3 regions of the Chitinibacter bivalviorum genome follow, and region 2 is predicted to be linked to each of the others. Evidence: predicted binding sites of a transcription regulator. Region 2 holds the regulator's gene; each other region holds the start of a gene.
What was found. Region 2 encodes FNR, which switches genes on or off when oxygen is low (the NO sensors DNR and NnrR bind a similar motif). Its sites were predicted from a motif close to TTGATNNNNATCAA; they were not measured.
Positions count from the first base shown of each region.

Region 1 (7,048 bases), 1.5 Mb from region 2:
CAATTTGTAGGTTTAGCGCTGTAAATTGAGTTGACTCGGGGTGAGGTACTTGCTGGCTTTGTAATGGCTGCACAATGTGTTGTTGATACCGCGCTAAATAGGCGTTGAGTTGTGTGGCTAAGGGTGCCCATTGTGTTTTCAGGATGGCACCAACTTGAGGTTCAACTACGGTGATTTTGTCGATGCTGCTGCTCATTTGCGCCATCGTCTCTGTAAGTCGATCAGGCGCAGACAGTAAAATCAGTTGCGATTTCTGCTGCTCGAAATGTCCACCGATCAGCTCACTTTGTGCATGATGTAAGGTGTCGAGCAGCGAAGGCAATTTGGAAATAATCAAATCTCCGACATAGTAGCTGGCTGTTTCGGGGTCGAGCACGAGATTTGAGTTGTCGTTGAGCTGTGAAATCAATGCCAATGCGGCTGCACTGACTTGCCCCTGAGCCGCCGCGCCCAAGCTTGCTTGTGAAATCAGCTTGTTGATCGGCTCACTCAATTGTAGTGCTTCACCATGCGCTTGATTGGCGGCTTTGAGCGCGCTGAGCAGATCACCATTGATACGAGCACCATCCCCTGTTTGAAGGCTTTGTTGCCAAAGGGGAGTAATGATTTCTAGGAGCGCCACGCCACGTTGCTCTTGCTGGGCGAACTTAATGTCATCATGACCTGCGAGCCACACAAACATCAGCAGCAATAGCGTAGGGATGGCAAACAGCGTTGAAACTAAGAGGAATTTTTTGGGATAGCGTAGTTGATCCATCAGGCGGGTGGCGGGTGCAAGCACGGCTATATTCCTTTGGGGGTAGGGTCATCTTTAATGTAGAACAGACATGCGCAATTGCTAAGTTATTCATGGCGGGGATGAATATCAATCATGCTTACTCAAGTGACTGTTTTAGCGTAGAATATTGCCCCTTTACCGCTGTTTGAGGCCGCGCGCCATGCTTTACCCTACTCGTTATGATGTGATTGTTGTTGGTGGCGGCCATGCCGGCACCGAAGCTGCGCTCGCCAGCGCACGCATGGGGCGCAAAACCTTGCTACTTACGCACAATATCGAGACGCTAGGGCAGATGAGCTGCAATCCGTCGATTGGCGGCATTGGCAAAGGCCATTTGGTGAAAGAGCTAGATGCATTGGGCGGTGCGATGGCGCTGGCGACCGATATGTCGGGCATCCAGTTTAAAACGCTCAATTCCAGCAAAGGCCCCGCGGTACGCGCGACGCGCGCGCAGGCCGATCGCATCCGCTACAAAGCGGCGATTCGCCATATGCTGGAAAACCAAGAAAATCTCGATTTATTTCAGCAAGCGGTCGATGACCTGATTTTGGACGGTGATAAAGTCGTCGGCGCAGTTACGCAAATCGGCATCGAGTTTCGCGCCAGCGCCGTCGTGCTAACGGCAGGGACTTTCTTGGGCGGCAAAATCCACGTTGGCCTCGAAAACCACGTCGGCGGTCGCGCTGGCGATCCAGCCTCAATCACGTTGTCACAAAAACTACGCGAATTACAATTACCCGTTGGCCGCCTGAAAACCGGCACGCCGCCGCGCATCGATGGCCGTACGATTAATTTCGACGTACTCGGTATTCAGCCCGGTGATACGCCAGAGCCGGTATTTTCATTGCGCGGCACGCGCGAGATGCACCCGAAACAATTACCGTGCTGGATCGCGCATACCAACCTGAAAACGCACGACATTATCCGTAGCGGTTTTGATCGCAGCCCGATGTTTACCGGCAAGATCGAAGGCGTTGGCCCGCGCTATTGCCCAAGTATCGAGGACAAAATCAACCGCTTTGCTGATAAAGAAAGCCACCAGATTTTCCTTGAGCCTGAAGGCTTGGATACCAATGAATTTTATCCGAACGGCATTTCGACCAGCTTGCCGTTTGATATTCAGCTCGCGGCTTTGCAGTCGATTGAAGGCTTGGAAAATGCCCGCATCCTGCGCCCGGGTTATGCGATTGAGTACGATTATTTTGACCCGCGTGCGCTGAAAAATAGCTTTGAATCCAAAGCCATCAAAGGCCTGTATTTTGCCGGCCAAATTAACGGTACGACGGGTTATGAAGAAGCTGCGGCGCAAGGCCTGTTTGCGGGCTTGAATGCAGCGCTGTATGCGCGCGACGAAGCGCCGTGGTGTCCGGGTCGTGACGAGGCGTATCTAGGGGTATTGGTCGATGATCTAATCACCAAGGGCGTTACCGAGCCATACCGCATGTTTACCAGCCGCGCTGAGTTCCGCCTGCAATTGCGTGAAGACAATGCCGATTTGCGTTTGACCGAACATGGTCGTCGCCTTGGCTTGGTTGGTGATGAGCAATGGAAATTGTTTAGCGAGAAGCGCGATGCGATCGCCAGCGAATTTGAGCGTCTGAAATCGACATGGGTGAATCCGCGGATTTTGGCTGCGGCAGAAGCCGAACGCGTGCTGGGCAAAGCGATCGAGCGTGAATACACGCTGGCCGAGTTACTGCGTCGCCCCGAAGTGAACTACGCCAGCTTGATGAGTTTGGAAGTGGCCGGCCCCGGTGTGGCGGACGAGAAAGTCGCCGAGCAAATCGAAATTCAAGTGAAGTACCAAGGTTATATCGAGCGCCAGCAAGGTGAAGTCGCCAAGCGTGACACGCTGGAAGATGTTGCCTTGCCGGAAGATTTTGACTTCACCCAAGTCCCGGGCTTATCGAAAGAAATTCAGCAAAAATTGAGCACGCAGCGCCCGCAAACGCTGGGTATTGCCTCGCGGATTTCTGGCGTGACGCCGGCGGCGATTGCGCTCTTGGTGGTGTACATCAAGAAAAGTCGCATGGCTGCGGCGGCTGACGGATCAATAGCAAAGGATGTGCAATGAGCGACGTAATGAATGGCCAATTGGCCGCGATGCTGGCGCAAGGCTTGGCGGAAATGGGTTTGCCGCTGGATGAGGCGCAGCAGAGCAAATTGCTGGCCTATGTGGCCTTGCTGCAAAAATGGAATAAAACCTACAGCCTGACGGCGATTCGTGAGCCTGAGCGCATGGTGACGCATCACTTACTCGATTCGCTCGCGCCACTCAAATACTTGCCTGAAGGCGCGCTGCGCATGGTCGATGTCGGCTCGGGTTTTGGCACGCCCGGCATTCCGTTTGCGATTGCCCGTCCGGATTGGCAGCTCACTTTGCTTGATTCCAACCATAAAAAAACGACTTTCTTGCGTCAGGCGATTCTGGAGTTGCAATTACCGAACGTTAGTATCATCACTGGCCGCGTTGAAGCCGTGCAGCCTGAAGCAAAGTTTGACGTGATCACCTCACGCGCCTTTGCCGATTTGGGTGACTTTATTCGCTGGACGGAGCACCTGCTGGCTGAAGGCGGTGAATGGGCGGCGCTAAAAGGGGTATATCCTCACGAAGAAGTTGCTGGTTTGCCTGCAAGCGTATACGTCGATCATATTGATGCCTTGCAAGTGCCGGGTTTGGATGCAGAACGTCATTTGGTGCATATTCGCAAGCAGGCATAAATGCGGCGTTTCGTCGCCAGCACAAAGATTTGCCATCAAAAATAAGTGCTGTCCGAGTAAACTAGCAGCTTCGGTGAAAGATCTGCCTGAGCATGTGAGAGTGGTTTGATGAAAATATTGGCGATTGCGAATCAAAAAGGGGGCGTTGGTAAAACCACGACCGCCGTCAATCTGGCTGCGAGCCTTGCTCATTTGGGCAAACGCGTGTTGCTGGTTGATCTCGATCCGCAGGCCAACGCCACGATGGGCGCTGGGATTGATAAAACCAAGCTGCGTCATTCGGTGTACTCGCTGCTGATTGGCGATTCTGAAATTACCCAGACGATTAAAAACTCAGAGTCGGGCGGCTTTGACGTGCTGCCTGCGAGTCGCGATTTGGCGGGTGCTGAAGTCGAGCTGGTGGATGCCGAAGCGCGCGAAACGCGCTTGAAAACCGCGCTGCTGCAAGTTGCAGCGCAATACGACTTTATTATTCTCGATTGCCCGCCGGCGCTGAATCTGCTGACGCTCAATGGTTTGGTGGCCGCCGACGCAGTGATGATCCCGATGCAGTGCGAATATTATGCGCTGGAAGGGTTGTCGGATTTGGTCAATACGCTCAAACGCATCAAGCTCAATTTAAATCGCAAAATTGAAATCGAAGGCTTGCTGCGTACCATGTTCGACCCGCGTTCAACCTTGGCGCAGCAAGTGTCTGATCAGTTGGTGAAACACTTCACCAGTAAGTTGTATCACACGGTGATTCCCCGCAATGTTCGTTTGGCCGAGGCGCCTAGCTACGGTCGCCCTATTTTGGCGTACGACAAATCTTCAAAAGGCGCTCAGGCGTACTTGCAACTCGCCGAAGAATTGCTGGCGCGGCATAATTCGCTCGAAGCAGTCCCCGCGATGTAATGCATCGCAATCAATCGCAATATATTGTTCATCTGGCGTGCTAAGTACGATTGCCATTGTGCAATCATGAGCTTGAGCCGCCATCAGGCGTTGGAAGAAATATGGTAAGCAAAAAATTCAAAGGCTTGGGGCGTGGCCTCGACGCGCTGATGGGTGATCCAGCCGCCAGCGATGCGCTGAAAACACTGCCCGTAGATGTGCTGCAGCCGGGCAAATACCAACCGCGTACCTTGATGAATGAAGAGGCGCTCGAAGAATTAGCGAACTCAATTCGGGCGCAAGGCTTGATGCAGCCCATCTTGGTGCGCGAAATCGGCCTTGAACAATATGAAATTATTGCGGGTGAGCGTCGTTGGCGCGCCGCGCAGCTCGCTGGTTTGACTGAAATCCCCGCTTTGGTGCGCGAAATTGCCGATGAGGCCGCGCTGGCGATGGCGCTCATTGAAAATATTCAGCGCGAAAACCTCAACCCGCTCGAAGAAGCGATCGGGATTCAGCGCTTGGTCGATGAATTTGGTTTGACGCAAGAAGCGGCCGCGCATGCTTTAGGCAAATCACGCTCGGCTATCGCCAATTTGTTGCGCTTACTTAATTTGGAAGCGGCGGTGCGCGATATGTTGATGGCTGGGCAGCTTGATATGGGGCACGCCCGGGCTTTGCTGCCTTTGAATGAAGTTCAGCAGCTTGAAGCCGCGCGTCATGTTGTCTTGAAGGGTTTGTCGGTGCGTGAGGTTGAGGCGCTGGTGAAAAAGATGCAGGCCGAGCCAAAAGAAAAGCCGCATGTCGAGCAAGATCCAGAATTAGTTGTGCGCCAAGAGAACCTTTCTGCTCGATTGGGCACCAAGGTACAGATTCAAGCCGGCAAGAAAGGGCAGGGCAAGATCACGATTGAATATTTAAATGCTGAGCAATTGGAAGCGCTGCTAGCGCATTTTAAGTAACTTAATCCTTCCGCACCAAAATGTTGCCAAAAGGGTGCTCCTTAAATTACAGCGCTGAAAAGAAATGGGCTTTTTCTACGCCAGTAGCATGTGGCATGAAAATAAATGCTGTTAAGTCAATGTGTAAAATTGACGTAGGGCAAATCAACTCCGTATAATCGCGGGGTTTCGCTTATGGTGGAATGATGGTTAGGACTGCACAGATTCGGGGCGTGATTCGCTTGAAAGTGGCGATCACTATAGTGCTCGCGGTAGTGCTCCTACTGATTTTGGGTCAATCAGCAGCAATTGCAAGTGGTGTGGGTGGTTTGATCGCAATTTTCGGTAGCGTGTTGTATGCCGTGATCGCATACGGCTCGATAGGGGGCGTGAAATTTGCCCCGGCAGCCGAAATTATGCGCCGCCATTTTGCAGCAGAAATGGCCAAGCTTTGTATGACGTTGCTGGCATTTGCAGCGTTATTTGTTTTGTATCGGCAGGCAGATTGGTTGTGGGTGTTTGTAGGATACCTCGCAGCCGCTAGTGCCTACTGGTTTGGGCTTTTAATTCAATTTGACGGTAAAAAGTAGATCATGGCACAAGATGCAACTAGTTATATCCAGCACCATTTGACCTTTGCCAAAACCGACGCATTCGGTGGTTTCCATTTGGATACCTTCTGGATTGCCTTGGCCTTGGGCTTGCTGTTCGTTGGTGTGTTTGCCTATGTCGCTCGTAAAGCAACATCAGGCGTTCCAGGCCGTCTGCAAAACTTTGTCGAATTGATCGTTGAAATGGTTGATAGCCAGATCAAAGACGCATTTCACGCTAAATCAAAAGTAATCGGCCCACTCAGCTTGACGATCTTCTGCTGGGTATTCCTGATGAACTCAATGGACTTCTTGCCGGTTGATTTATTGCCAACGATTGCACAATGGATCGGTGTGACCTTCTTTGGTGCAGATCCGCATCACGTTTACCTGCGTGTGGTGCCGACTGCTGACGTAAACCAAACATTTGCCATGTCGCTGACTGTGATGTTGCTGATTATCGGCTTCTCGATTTCTGCAAAAGGCTTGTTTGGTTGGATTAAAGAGTTGTTCACTGCGCCTTTCCATGCAGATGGCGTGTTGATGACGATTCTGTTAGCGCCAGTTAACTTTGCTTTCCAATTGATCGAATTAGCCGCTAAGCCAATCTCTCTGGCGCTTCGTCTGTTCGGTAACATGTACGCCGGTGAGTTGATCTTCATCTTGATCGCCTTGCTGCCATGGTGGATTAACTGGGTGCTGGGCGCACCATGGGCGATCTTCCACATTCTGGTTGTTACGTTGCAAGCCTTCGTATTCATGATGTTGACCATCGTTTACCTGAGCTTGGCTGTCGAAGACCACTAAGATTTCTGTCCGGTGGCGTGTGTCGGTTGGGTGCACGACGTCGGACAAAGTTTTACCCAACCTAGTAACTTTTTGCTTTAAACCTTAGGAGTATCAAAAATGGCAACACCTGAAGTAATTGCTTCCGTACAAGGTATGACCGTAATCGCTGCTGCGATCATTATTGGTCTGGCTGCAATCGGTACCGCTCTCGGTTTCGCGATTCTCGGCGGTAAATTCCTCGAGTCTTCTGCTCGTCAACCAGAAATGATCCCAGTTTTGCAAACTAAACTGTTCATTATTGCTGGTCTGTTGGACGCGATCTCTATGATCGGCGTTGGTGTTGCTATGCTTTACAC
Region 1 is NZ_CP058627.1:3,019,400-3,026,447, forward strand. Features, by position in the region: gene HQ393_RS14340 (methyl-accepting chemotaxis protein) at 1-781, opposite strand, end outside; gene mnmG (tRNA uridine-5-carboxymethylaminomethyl(34) synthesis enzyme MnmG) at 939-2,852, shown strand; gene rsmG (16S rRNA (guanine(527)-N(7))-methyltransferase RsmG) at 2,849-3,499, shown strand; gene HQ393_RS14355 (ParA family protein) at 3,608-4,393, shown strand; gene HQ393_RS14360 (ParB/RepB/Spo0J family partition protein) at 4,495-5,334, shown strand; gene HQ393_RS14365 (ATP synthase subunit I) at 5,517-5,903, shown strand; gene atpB (F0F1 ATP synthase subunit A) at 5,907-6,710, shown strand; gene atpE (F0F1 ATP synthase subunit C) at 6,810-7,048, shown strand, end outside.
Region 1: HQ393_RS14365 (ATP synthase subunit I) is a predicted target of FNR. The motif match lies at 5,464-5,477, and genes of this name have one in related genera.

Region 2 (7,048 bases):
CTGGACTGGCGCTAGCCAAAGCAGAAAGACTAGCGGTATAGACCAGTCCACAGGGTATCCACCCCCAGAGTAAGCCAATTAATGGTGTTTGCCAGACACTGTGCACAGGCAGTAATTTTCGCATCACGGGTTGAACTGCGCGCCATATTGGCTGGCCGATCTTTTCGATGCGCGTCAAAGCTCGGCTCCAACCCGCAATATACAAACCCAGCATGATCAATAGGATGTTTGCAATGACAAACAGATATATTTTGATCGTTTGCAGTGAACCTAGAGTGGCAAAACTGCCCACGCCACCTAGGAATGCACCAATGAGCACATAACCCAGTAGCCGCCCAGCATTAAACCCTAATAAATAGGGCCAACGCGCGCCAGATGGCAGTTGTAAACTAAAGGCTGAAACGATCCCGCCGCACATGCCAATACAATGACCACCACCGAGCAGCCCAGCCAAAAACAAGGCGAGCAGATTAATTTCCAGCATAGGCCAACACACAAAATCAAATCAGGCGAGAATACCTTGCTTGCGTAGTTTTTGTCCGCAAATATTGATCGAATATCATTGCGATCGATCGAATCAGCAAGCGCCCTTTTGCGGTGACAAACAAGCCATCGGCCTCAATCGTGATTAAGCCGTCATCCATTAAAGGCTGTAGCAAAGTGATCTCTTCGGAAAAATAATCCAGAAAATCGATCATATAGCTCACTTCAATCGCCTGATAATACAATTCGAATTGGCACATTAAAGCCTGAATGACTGCGCGGCGAATCAAATCATCGCTATTCATTTGCAGGCCACGGACAACTGGAAACTCGTTGGCATCCAGTTTTTCGTAATACTCTTCAAGTGTTTTCACATTTTGCTGATAATGAGCGCCAATTTTGCCAATTGAAGAGACGCCAAAAGCAAGCAAATCACAGTCCGCATGCGTCGAATAGCCCTGGAAATTACGTTGCAGACGCCCCCGCCGTTGCGCAACAGCCAAATCATCATTCGGCAAGGCAAAGTGGTCCATGCCAATTAATACATACCCCGCCTCAATCAATTGCGTGATTGAGTTTTGCAAGATATCGAGCTTAACATCGGCACTCGGCAGCTCTGCCTCATTAATACGACGCTGCGGCATAAACCGCTCTGGCAAATGCGCATAATTGTATAAAGCAATACGATCAGGACGGAGCGTTAACACACGCTCAATGGTTTTCGCGAGCGATTCTGCCGTTTGCTTGGGTAAACCATAGATGAGATCCACACTCACAGACTTAAACCCATGCATGCGTGCGGCTTCAATCACCGAGCGTGTTTCTTGCTCAGATTGAATCCGATTGACAGCCTCTTGCACCGCTGGATTAAAATCTTGAATCCCGACACTCATGCGATTAAAGCCCAGCTCTGCCAAGGTTTTAATCATGGGCTCGCCCACTTTACGGGGGTCGATCTCGATAGAGAACTCGCCCGTGGGCAAGAGGTCAAAATGAGTACGCACGACATTCATTAAACGAGTAAGCTGCGCCTCCGACATAAACGTCGGCGTCCCGCCGCCTAAGTGCAGCTGCCCCACTTTCGGCCGATTGGGCAACTCAGCAGCGTGCATTTCAATTTCTTTTGTAAGATAATTGATATACAAATCAGCTTTGCCAGTGTCTTTTGTAATAATTTTGTTGCAGCCGCAGTAGTAACATACGGTATTACAGAAAGGAATGTGAAAATAAAGCGACAAAGGATTGAGCAAAGCACCAGGCGAGCGTTGCTGCAAAATACCTCGATATTGCTCAGACGAGATTGGGTGAGTAAAGCGGTCTGCAGTCGGATACGAAGTATAGCGAGGCCCTTTTCCGTCATAGCGGACAATCAATTCACGATCAAAATCAACCACCGCCGATCCAGGCAATTGAGCGCTGCTCAAACTATTCAAAATCGTCATTTTTACTCGTTCTCCATACTAGCAGCGGCAGCTTAAAAGCTAGTACAATGATCCAACTTGATTTATATCAAGTCAAATGCAATGACACTGGGGTATCTACCTCTTCAGAGAGTTACAATACTCCTCCTGCACGTTTATTATTCTTGTGAGATTTTCATGATTTCCCCCATTCAAGTACGCGATCTTTCACCTCGCCACCTGCGTAATTCATGCACCAATTGCAGCTTGCGTGAGTTGTGCCTGCCAATGGGATTATCACAAGATGAAATGCAAGAGCTGGACACCATCATCACTCAAGCCCGCCCGATCAAACGTGGTGAAGCGCTGTATCGTGCTGGCGAGCCATTCCGTTCTTTATATGCAATTCGCCTAGGCTTCTTCAAGGCCAGCGTGATTTCAGAAGATGGCCGCGAGCAAGTAACTGGTTTCCATATGTCAGGTGAACTAATGGGCATGGATGCCATCAGCACTGACGTCCACACTTGCGATGCAATTGCACTCGAAGACAGCGAAGTGTGCGAGTTGCCATTTAATGATATTGAAGATTTATCACGCGAAATCCCACTATTGCAACGCCATTTCCACAGAGTGATGAGTCGCGAGATTGTGCGTGACCATGGCGTAATGCTATTACTTGGCAATATGAAGGCTGAAGAGCGTTTGGCTGCGTTTTTATTGAATCTATCGCAACGGTTTGCAATTCGCGGCTATTCTTCAAGCAGCTTCCACTTACGAATGACTCGTGAGGAGATCGGCAGCTACCTCGGCCTCAAATTAGAAACGGTGAGCCGCACCTTATCTAAGTTTCAAGATCAAGGCTTTATCAAAGTACAGAATCGTTTAATTGAATTAGAAAATATTGATAGCCTGAAAAAGCTACTCAATACTTGCCACGATGAATAATTAAGCCCAACAGGGGGTATATTGATGCAAACCCATCTGATTGCCCCCTCTGAGCTCATACCCTCAATTAGCGCTAGACTCAATTTCAGCCCTCCAAGCGGCCAGTACAGTATTCATCCACTAGAGAGCCAAACAGATACACCCAGCCCAGGCTCGAATCTACTGCTCATCCAAGCTCCAAACGCAGCTTACGCCTGCGAATTAAAGCAGCGCTCACACAATTTAGTTGATGCATTTATTATCCCAGCGCCACTGGCACCCTACTATGGGTTTATTACCCTAGTCAGCGGCGATATTGCATCACTCAATTTACACGCTCCCATCTTAAATTCACTTTCACCCATCAGTAATGGCTGGCTACATTGCGGGAATATCGGTGCAGCAAGCTTTATGCATCAGCTATGGCAAGCACTGCTGACACCGCAAGGCACGAATGTTTTTTTAGCGTGGGATGGTGTAGCCCCCACGTCGACGGGCAATACAAATTTCACCTTAACTCAGCCTGATATTTTGGACCAGTTAGCCAAATTTTTGGCGCAGCAGCAATTACAAACCCAGACACTCGCGAGCCTAGCTCGCAGGTACTTGCTTGAGCATCCGCCTAGCCAATTCATCGCCCACCATCCGCAAACTACTCAGTTATTTCCATTTTTACCGCAAAATGAAGCATCACCCGTACATCAACTCGCCAGTCTGCTAGCCCAATACTGAGTTTGAATACTACTTTCACCTATTAAGCAAAAAAAACGCCACCCGAAGGTGGCGTTTTTGCTAACAGAATCAATTATTTTTGTTTGATCGTGTAGAGCGCGGTTTGCCCTGCAATCACGGAGCCAGATGCTAGCTCGGTCAGTGGTGCAAATTGATCCGCATTCGTAAGAACAATTGGGCTAATCATTGATTTGGCATTTGCACCCAAGTATTCAAGATCTAACTCAAGTACGGGTTGTCCTGCCTTCACGAAACTACCTTGTTCAGCCAGACGGGTAAATCCTTGCCCGCCGAGTTTCACAGTTTCGATACCAATGTGCACAATCAGTTCAACACCTGCATCGTTGATCAGAGCAAAAGCGTGATTGGTATTAAAAATCTTAACCAATTGCCCATCACACGGTGCCACTACCAAATTACCCGTTGGTAAAATGGCCACACCATCACCCACAGCTTTAGTTGCGAATGCCGCATCTGGCACATTCTCTAAAGCCACTACTTCACCCGTTAATGGTGAGAGCAGTACGATCTCGCCGGGGTTAGAGGACTTTGGCGCCACGTTAGACTGTGGCGCTGCCTCAATTACTTTTTTGAAGCTTGACCAGCCAGAACAGCACGCAACGAATCAGCAATCAGCTCAGCTTTAGGGCCAACGATGATTTGAACGCTTTGTTTGTTCAGTTTAATTACACCGCTCGCACCCAAGCTTTTGGCAGCCGCTTCGTTTACCAAATCAGCATCAACGACTGACAAACGCAAACGTGTAATGCACGCATCAACATTAGTTACGTTAGCCGCACCACCAACCACAGTTGCATAGGCCATCGCCAATTCAGCAGTGCTACCTGTTGCAGCAGCAGTTACTTCTGGAGTAGCAATCGATTCGATTACGTCATCTTCACGACCTGGTGTTTTCAGGTTCAATGCAGTAATGAATGCACGGAAACCGAAGTAGTACACAGCGAAGAATACAAAGCCTTGCAAGATCAGCATGAACCAATCTTTCGCAAGTGGATTGCGAGAAGACAAGACCATATCCACCAGGCCAGCACTAAAGCCGAAACCTGAAATCCATTGCATAGTTGCAGCAATGTACACAGAAACACCAGTCAGGAACGCATGGAATACATACAACAATGGCGCAACAAACATGAATGAGAATTCAAGTGGTTCTGTTACACCAGTGAAGAATGAAGTCAAAGCAGCAGCAAACATAATTGAAGCTACACGCGCTTTGTTAGCAGGTTTTGCAGTGTGGTAAATTGCCAAAGCAGCACCTGGCAAACCGAACATCATGATTGGGAAGAAACCAGCTTGATACATACCAGTTTTACCCAATACAGCAGTACCTTCAGCCAATGATTTAGCGCCACCCAAGAAGTTAGGGATGTCGTTAATGCCGGCAACGTTGAACCAGAACACTGAATTCAGTGCGTGGTGCAAACCAACTGGAATCAGCAGACGGTTGAAGAAGGCATAGATACCAGCACCTGCAGCGCCCATATCTTTGATGCTTTCACCGAAGTGTACCAAGCCGTTGAAAATCACAGGCCAAATAGCCATCAGCACAAATGCCACAATGATCATCACAAACGAGGTGATGATAGGCACCAGACGACGGCCACTGAAGAACGCCAAGGCTTTGTGCAACTCAACACCACTGAAGCGGTTGTAGAGTTCAGCAGCGATCACGCCCACCAAAATACCAACGAATTGGTTTTCGATTTTACCAAAGGCAGCAGGAACCGCTTTGATGTCGATGGATTGAATTTGAGCCACAGCACCTGGTGACAACAATGTAGTCAATACCAGATAACCAACCAAACCTGCCAACGCCGCAGCGCCGTCCTTGTCTTTAGACATACCATAAGCCACACCCACAGCAAACAAAATTGCCATGTGATCGATAATGGCTGCACCAGACTTAATCAAAAACGCTGCGGTTGCACTATCAGCACCCCAGCCATTTGGATCAATCCAGTAACCAATACCCATCATAATTGCGGCAGCTGGTAGCGTAGCCACCGGCACCATCAGCGCACGGCCGATTTTTTGTAGATAACCCAGAATATTCATCTTATTCACCTTTAGAAGTACAACGACCCTAAGATTTATTTGATCAGCTAAAGCTGACACTATTTACGACTCCATCCCAAGAAATTCCCATTGCTATCTGAGAAAATCCAAAAGGTAGTACGATTATTAACTGTCATTGCAACATTAAGCAACGTTTGCGTTACGACATGTGCGCGACAGAAAACAATTGAACTTAAGGAAAGATCGAACGCCCCTACAACAAACTTTTCCTTAATGGAGTGAGAATGTCACAAAGTGGATCGCCATAATCTTGAGATGGCTCAAGTTTTACAAGCCACTCGTCAGCTTCTTAATAATTTGAAACATAACTTTACATTTAGGGCTACCTAGGCCTGATTTTCAGCCTTAAAGGTACTAAAAACGTGAAAAGTGTTAGTCAACGCTGTTTCAAGGCTCTAACGCTTCGGTTAGAATGATCTTTTTTATGTGATTGGTTTTCCTACTTATGCTCAAAGGTAGCCTGGTTGCGCTCGTCACCCCAATGGATGTGAATGGCGAGATAGATTTCACAACACTCCGAAAACTCGTTGATTGGCATATCGAGCAAGGCACTAACGGCATTGTTGCCGTAGGAACAACGGGTGAATCCCCAACCGTCGATGTTGAAGAGCACATTGCCATTGTACGCACGGTTGTCGAGCAGGCTGCAGGCCGTGTTCCAGTCATTGCAGGCACAGGCGCCAATTCGACACGCGAAGCGATCCACCTGTCAAATCAGGCACTGGCTGTTGGCGCAAACTACGGCTTAAGCGTCGTACCGTACTACAACAAACCAACTCAAAGTGGGCTATACCAGCACTTTAAGGCCATCGCCGAAAACACAGCCCTACCCACCTTGCTTTACAACGTACCAGGTCGCACAGCTTGTGACTTAAGTAATGACACCGCCCTGCAATTAGCTCAATTGCCAAATATTGTCGGCATCAAAGACGCCACAGGCAATCTAGAAAGAGCTGCCGATTTAATCAAACGGGCACCTAAAGATTTTGCACTCTACAGTGGCGATGATGCATCGACTTTGCCATTTATTCTGATTGGTGGGCACGGTACAATTTCTGTCACCGCCAACGTTGCCCCTCAGGCCATGAGCAAGATGTGCGCTGCAGCTGCCAATGGCAACATAGACGAAGCCAAAGCCATCAATGACACCTTACAAGGCCTCCACCGCCACCTATTCATTGAAGCCAATCCCATCCCTGTAAAGTGGGCTCTTGAAACCATGGGGAAAATTCCAGCAGGCATACGCCTCCCCTTGACGCGATTGAGCCAAACAGCTCAACCCGTCTTGCTTGAAGCGATGCAGACCGCTGGTCTGATCTCACAATAATTTGTGCTTACTTGGGTTAGAACAATGCAACCGATTCACCTCAAAAAAATCACATTAGCTACCGCCGTACTTTGCCTGCTCAGCG
Region 2 is NZ_CP058627.1:914,549-921,596, reverse strand. Features, by position in the region: gene HQ393_RS04210 (sulfite exporter TauE/SafE family protein) at 1-484, opposite strand, end outside; gene hemN (oxygen-independent coproporphyrinogen III oxidase) at 501-1,925, opposite strand; gene fnr (fumarate/nitrate reduction transcriptional regulator Fnr) at 2,082-2,828, shown strand; gene HQ393_RS04195 (hypothetical protein) at 2,853-3,539, shown strand; gene HQ393_RS04190 (PTS sugar transporter subunit IIA) at 3,613-4,098, opposite strand; gene nagE (N-acetylglucosamine-specific PTS transporter subunit IIBC) at 4,122-5,615, opposite strand; gene dapA (4-hydroxy-tetrahydrodipicolinate synthase) at 6,082-6,963, shown strand.

Region 3 (7,048 bases), 350 kb from region 2:
AGGCCCAAAAGCAAATGCCGACAAACAAAATAAAGCCCAATACAGTCACTATGATACGAACGTCGTTCTGCAAATCCATCGTGCTTACCTTTTATTTTTCAATGCAAGACCCAAGCCCTGAAGATAGGCAATAACCGCTTCCATCTCGGTTTTACCTTCAACTTCTTTGCTGGCGTTGGCAATGTCTTCGTTCGTGTATGGAACGCCCAGTTTACGCAGTGCTTCCATTTTCTTCGGTGTAACCGTTGAATCAATTTTGTTCACGGCTAACCAAGCAAAAGCAGGCATGTTTGATTCTGGCACCACGTCACGTGGATTCATCAGGTGGGCGCGATGCCATTCGTCAGAGTAGCGCTCGCCAACACGTGCCAGATCAGGGCCTGTACGTTTTGAGCCCCACTGGAATGGGTGGTCGTACACTGATTCACCCGCAACTGAGTAGTGGCCATAGCGTTCAGTTTCTGAACGGAAAGGACGGATCATTTGTGAGTGACAGTTGTAGCAGCCTTCACGAATGTAAATGTCACGACCTTCCAAGCGCAGTGCGCTGTATGGCTTTACGCCTGCGATGGGTTGGGTCACGGATTTACTAAACATCAGTGGCAAAATTTCGACAAACATCGCCACGCTCACTGTCAGGAGCGTGAGGATGATGAGGGCCACTACGTTTTCCTCAATCAATTTTTGAATCTTATTCATTATTATTCGTCCTTCCGTAATCAGGCGTGTGCGGCAACGGCTGGGATTTTTGCATCAACGGCTTTGCCGTCAAATACAGTACGCAGTACGTTGTAAAGCATCAGGCACATGCCAAGTAGGTACATCAAGCCGCCCAAGAAGCGGATGAAGTAGTACGGATAAGACGCTTTAACGGCATCAATGAAGGCGTAAGTTAATGTGCCGTCAGTATTGATTGCGCGCCACATCAGGCCTTGAGTTACACCAGAAATCCACATTGATGAGATGTAAAGTACTACCCCCAATGTTGCAATCCAGAAGTGCACTTCGATCAATTTTACCGACCACATTTGTTCGCGACCAAACAGACGTGGGATGAGGTAATAGATTGCACCGATGGTGATCATCGCAACCCAACCCAAAGCACCAGAATGAACGTGACCTACAGTCCAGTCAGTGTAGTGGCTCAGTGCATTGACAGATTTAATCGCCATCATTGGGCCTTCAAACGTAGACATACCGTAGAAGGAGAGGGCGGTAACCAAGAACTTCAAGATTGGATCTGTGCGCAGTTTATGCCATGCGCCAGACAAGGTCATAATGCCGTTAATCATGCCGCCCCAGCTAGGTGCTAGCAGAATCAAAGAGAACACCATGCCCAGAGATTGCGTCCAATCGGGAAGTGCTGTGTAGTGCAAGTGGTGAGGGCCGGCCCACATATAGGTGAAAATCAATGCCCAGAAGTGAACCACAGACAGGCGGTATGAATACACAGGGCGACCTGCTTGCTTAGGAACGAAGTAGTACATCATGCCCAAGAACCCTGCGGTCAAGAAGAAACCTACCGCATTGTGGCCGTACCACCATTGAACCATTGCATCTACTGCACCTGCATAGGCAGAGTACGATTTCATCGCTGTAACAGGCATGGCGGCACTGTTTACCAAGTGCAGTAATGCAACAGCAAGGATGAAGGCGCCGTAGAACCAGTTGGCCACATAGATGTGCTTAACTTTGCGTTTTGCCAAGGTACCGAAGAAGACAACGGCGTACGCTACCCATACAACGGTGATCAGCAGATCAATTGGCCATTCCAACTCTGCATATTCTTTGCCGCTGGTATACCCCAGTGGCAAGGTAATTGCAGCTAGCAAAATAACTGTCTGCCAACCCCAGAAGGTGAAAGCGGCTAATTTGTCGCAGAACAGGCGTACGTTACAGGTACGTTGAACGACGTAGTACGAGGTCGCAAATAATCCACAGCCACCAAAAGCAAAAATAACTGCATTAGTGTGCAATGGACGAAGGCGTCCAAAGTGAAAGTATGGCCCGATATTTAGTTCTGGCCAGAACATCTGGGCGGCGCAAATTACGCCAACCAGCATGCCGACAATGCCCCAGACGACCGTCATGATGGCAAATTGCCGCACCACTTTGTAATTGTATGTGGCTTGGTTTTCCATTACAGCGCTCCGATTGATCTCCAACTGCTTGGAATTAAAATTAAAATAAAGATTGAAAAACAAAAAAATAGCCGCATTTAAACTAAGTGCTTAGTTCATCTGCGGTTATTGGATTAGGGTGAGAGCATCCCCAATCCAGGTACAAAAGTGCCTACTGGACTATACGCAGACTTGCTGCACTCAATGTTGATCAACATCAAGCAAATCCAATGGCAATCTTCCCGATTTTACCTTGTTGTGTGGCGTCAGTCAGGGTTTTTTTTCTGTGGTGTGCGTCCTGGCGTGGTTGATTCTATCGTTGTATCGTCGTCCTGAAGAATTCTCCAGCTGGGTCCCTCTAGGTCATCGGTTTGCCCACTGCGGATAAACCACCAAAATATCAAACCAATTCCAAGTGCAATTAAGAGCGATAATGGAATTAATAAATAAAGACTTTCCATTGAATTATTTAGCTTTTTTCAATTGATCGGGAGCTAGCAGCCTGAGTGCATTCAATACAACCAGCAAAGAACTAAGCGCCATGCCAAGGCTTGCTAACCAAGGTGTAACAAGCCCTGCAACCGCGATGGGTAGCGCTGCTAAATTGTATGCAAGTGCCCAAATTAAGTTTTGGCGTATGATTTTGCGGCATTTTTTCGCAAGTAATAGTGCTTTGGGTAAGGTTTCAAGTTGGCTATTCAGCAAAATCATATCGCCTGCGGCTTGGGCAATATCAACACCTTCACCCATGGCGATCGATACATTGGCCATCGCAAGCACTGGTGCATCGTTTACCCCGTCACCTAACATCAAAACGCGATGTCCCTTGGCTTGCAGGGCTTTAATGTAGGCGACCTTGGTTTCGGGAGTGGCAGCTGCGCGAATGTTCTGGATCCCAAGCTGCTCGCCAACCAAATTGGCAATAGGGAGTTGATCCCCAGAAAGTAAGTGCAATTGGTAGTGCTGAGTCTTGAGGTAGTCTATGACGGCTTTAGCTTCGGGCCGGATTTGATCTGCTAGTACAAATGCGGCGAGCATTGAATTTTTGTCGGCCAAGTAAATGATGGTGCCTTCTGATTCGTGCGCTTTTGTTCGTTCAAATTCTTGATGACCTAGTGTCTTACTTATGAAGTTACTTGAACCCAGCCAGTAATCTTCACCATTAATTTTGCCGTAGATACCGCCGCCAGGGTAATTGCAAAAGTCCGTAACGATTAACTCATTGCTTTTTCCGTCCATTTGAAAGGCTTTCGCGATCGGATGTTCGGAACGGTTTTCTAGTGCGATTGCAATCGGTAGGGCCTCATCGGCAAACATTGCAAGTGCTATGGTTTGACTTAAGCGCGGCTCGCCAAATGTTAAGGTACCTGTTTTGTCAAAAACAATATCTGTGACGCGCGCAAGGTTTTCTAGGCTGTTGCCGCGAGTCAGTAAAAGACCAATTTGTGCCAAATGCCCTGTCGCTGCAGTCAGTGCCGCTGGGGTTGCTAATGAAAGCGCACATGGACATGAGATGACCAGCACGGCGACGGTGTGTGGCAATGCATGAATTGGATCGTGTCGATACCAGTATAAAAAACACGCTGATGCAATTAGTAGTAAGGCAAAAATAAACCAGCCAGCGACGCGATCGGCTAATTGGGCAAGATAGGGTTTTTCTTGTAATGATTGATCGAGAAGTCGCACCATACTGCCAAGGCGAGTATTGTTTCCCGTCGATTTAACTTCGATGGTTAGAGCTGAGATCAGATTCAAACTGCCTGCAACTACGCTTGAGCCGGATTCTTTGATGATTGGGCGGCTTTCTCCGCTTAACATGGCCTCATTGACTTCACTGCGACCATCGAGCACGACCCCATCAACGGGGATTGTTTCTCCCGCTTTACTGACAATGAGATCGCCCGCTTTTAAGCGATGAACAGGTGTTTCATGCAGGCTATGGTCGTGACTTAACCTGTGCGCAAAGGCAGGTACGAGTTTGACCAGCATTTCTGCCGCTGCGCCAGCGCGGCGGCGTGCTTGTAATTCTAAATATCGCCCGCCCAGTAGCAAGAACACAAACATGGATACGGAATCGAAATAGATTTCTCCGTGAGCGGTAATCAATGAATATAGGCTGGCTATAAAAGCCGCAACCACCCCAATGCTCACGGGTAAATCCATGCCCGCTCGGCCATGCCGAAGCTCGCGCCAGCTATTCACATAAAACGGCCAGCATGAATACAGCACAACTGGAAGTGTCAGTAAGGCGCTACCCCAGTGCATCATGGTGAGCCAGTTATCTTCAATTTCACCAGTGGGCGCCATGTAAATGGGGATGACAAACATCATCACCTGCATCATGGATAATCCAGCAACCCATAAGCGCAACAAGGCCGATTTACGCTGTTTTTCCCATTGAGCTTCATTGCGCTCATGATCATATGGGTGTGCGCGATAACCGATCGCGGCAATGTGCTGCAAAATGCTCGATAGTTTTACTTGCTGATCGTCCCACCGAACTCTAGCGCGGTGCGTGCTGTAATTGATGGAGACGGATAGAACGCCGGGTAATTTGCTAAGGTGTTGTTCATTCAGCCAAATACACGCTGCGCAGCTAATCCCTTCAAGGATGAGAGCTGCTTCTCGGATATTGTCTGATACTTGCTGCACGAAGCTAGATTGCAATTGAAAATCGTCATAAAGCTGCAATTGCTCACGAATTTCAGCAGGTAGCGGTTCGGTGCGGCTAGCGCTTTCTGTTCTTTGGTCGTAATAACTGGCGAGGCCGCTGGCCAAAATAGTGTCGGCCACTGCCTTGCATCCTGCGCAGCACGCAGGTTGATCATGCTCACGATAGCGTATCGTGAATTCGATGGGGTCTGGACAGTCGCTAGCGCAATGGAAACAGGGAGTAGGTGCGGTCATCCCGCTATTTTAACTAAAACTGCGTCGGTAAAGTTCTATTTTCTAGTGCTAGCACTAACTTGGGTAATTTAACTAAGCTACAAAAGAGTCGAAACTTCATCGACGATGTCTTCATACTCTTCTAGCTTGAGGGCCAGATGATTGAGTAAGAGCGGTTCAATCGCACGCCATTCTGGATGTTCATATTGTTGGATATTCATTTTGAGAATATGTTCGGCTAATCCAGTAAGGGCAATCAATGTGCACACATGATGCCATTCACTATCCATGTGCAAATCAAAGACAGCAAAATCATGATGGTTGAGTGTTGCAAGCTGCATATCTTCCGGTAAGTACCAAGCACGGCTCAGTAGATAACCGACAACATTATGATTGGTTTGGTAGCGATGATTTTCGTATTCGATGAATTCGGCCCGGCTAAATCGATCACCTTTTTCCAATGTGTCGATGTAATCAGGGAAGCGAGCCGCCATCACCGCTTTACCGCTGCTGCGAAATAGGCCAAAGGTATATGCTTCTTCGGGTGTAATGCCGTGTACGTGTTCTGCTAGACGCCCGGCAATCATCGCGATGCGGGTCGCCATTTCCCAAAATAACTCCATCCTATCGTTGTGTTCAATACACAGGGTTTGTCTGAGTACAATGCCTTCAACCAAATTACAGGTATTGCGCAGGCCAAGTAGCTGCAAGGCTTGATCGACCGAGCTAATTTTCTGGCTGAGCTGGTAGTAGGGCGAGTTCACTGTTTTAAGCATGGCCAGTGATAGCGTTAAGTCACTATTGATGAGTTCGGCAATTTCTTCAAAATTGGGATCATCGGCGGCTTGTGCGCGCTTGATGGCCTCTAAAATGACTGGGCGTGGCGGAATAATCAGATTTTTAATCAGTCGCTCTGACTCGGTGGCGGGAATATTACGTAGCATCATGTTGGACTGATTATCTTGGGTGGATAGTTATACTTTAGCACTTGCCTGTGAAATTGCTTTCAATCGGGGGGAGCGTTTTTGGATTTAAGTTTGATTTCGTATCGTGTTGACAATGGCTTTAAGCCCGTTTCCCCTGCTGGCACTCAAGAACCTTTGCATGCCTCGCTCAGTGAGCCAGTTTTCAAAATCAAATGCTGCAATTTCGGTGCTCGATTTTTGGTTAAAGGCACTCAAAACCAAGGCTAATAATCCTTTGACGATGCGTGAATCGCTGTCTGCGGCGATTTGCCAATGTGCGCCTATGGGCTCAAGGGCTAGCCAGACCTGGCTCTCGCAGCCGCTGACTTTATGCTTTGGGGTTTTGTCGCTGTCTGGCCACTCAGGTAATTGTTTGGCGAGTTGCACCAAGAGCCGATTTTTGGCTTCCCAACCGTATGCTTGATCGAGTAGTTTGGCTATTTCGTTTGAGTCATAGCGGGTGCCAAACGGGTGTTCAAAGCGTTGATCGATAGGCAAAGTGTTGTTCATCATAATAGATCCAGCGTTTCTGCTAGGGTTGATAATAATAACGCCACATCATGTTGGGTGTTATAGATTGCCAAAGACGCGCGTAATGTGCCCTGTATACCCATGGTAAGTATGAGTGGCTGTGCGCAGTGGTGACCTACTCGCACGGCAATACCCTTATTGTCTAGAAATTGTGCGACATCATACGGGTGCGCACCCGCAAAGGTCATTGAGCTTAAAGAAACCGTGTTTTTTGCATGGCCGTGGATTTTGATGCCTTCAATTGACTCCAGTCCTTGCTTTAACTGGTGGTGCAATTGCGTTTCATGTTGCAGTAGGGCAGAACGATCCAGTGTCGCTAGCCAATCTAAAGCTGCACCTAGGCCAACGGCTTGCGCAATAGCTGGCGTGCCAGCCTCTAGTCGCTGCGGTGCGGCGGCATAAGTGGTGCCTGCAAAAGACACCACATCAATCATTTCGCCGCCACCTTGCCATGGCGGCAGGTCACGCAAGAGTGATTGTTCGATATAGGCAACGCCAATACCGGTGGGGCCATAGGCTTTGTGACCGGAAAATACATAAAAATCA
Region 3 is NZ_CP058627.1:1,264,689-1,271,736, reverse strand. Features, by position in the region: gene HQ393_RS06040 (cbb3-type cytochrome oxidase subunit 3) at 1-79, opposite strand, end outside; gene ccoO (cytochrome-c oxidase, cbb3-type subunit II) at 85-699, opposite strand; gene ccoN (cytochrome-c oxidase, cbb3-type subunit I) at 720-2,141, opposite strand; gene ccoS (cbb3-type cytochrome oxidase assembly protein CcoS) at 2,387-2,581, opposite strand; gene HQ393_RS06020 (heavy metal translocating P-type ATPase) at 2,586-5,027, opposite strand; gene HQ393_RS06015 (HDOD domain-containing protein) at 5,105-5,953, opposite strand; gene HQ393_RS06010 (SufE family protein) at 6,038-6,484, opposite strand; gene HQ393_RS06005 (aminotransferase class V-fold PLP-dependent enzyme) at 6,481-7,048, opposite strand, start outside.
Region 3: ccoN (cytochrome-c oxidase, cbb3-type subunit I) is a predicted target of FNR. The motif match lies at 2,328-2,341, and genes of this name have one in related genera.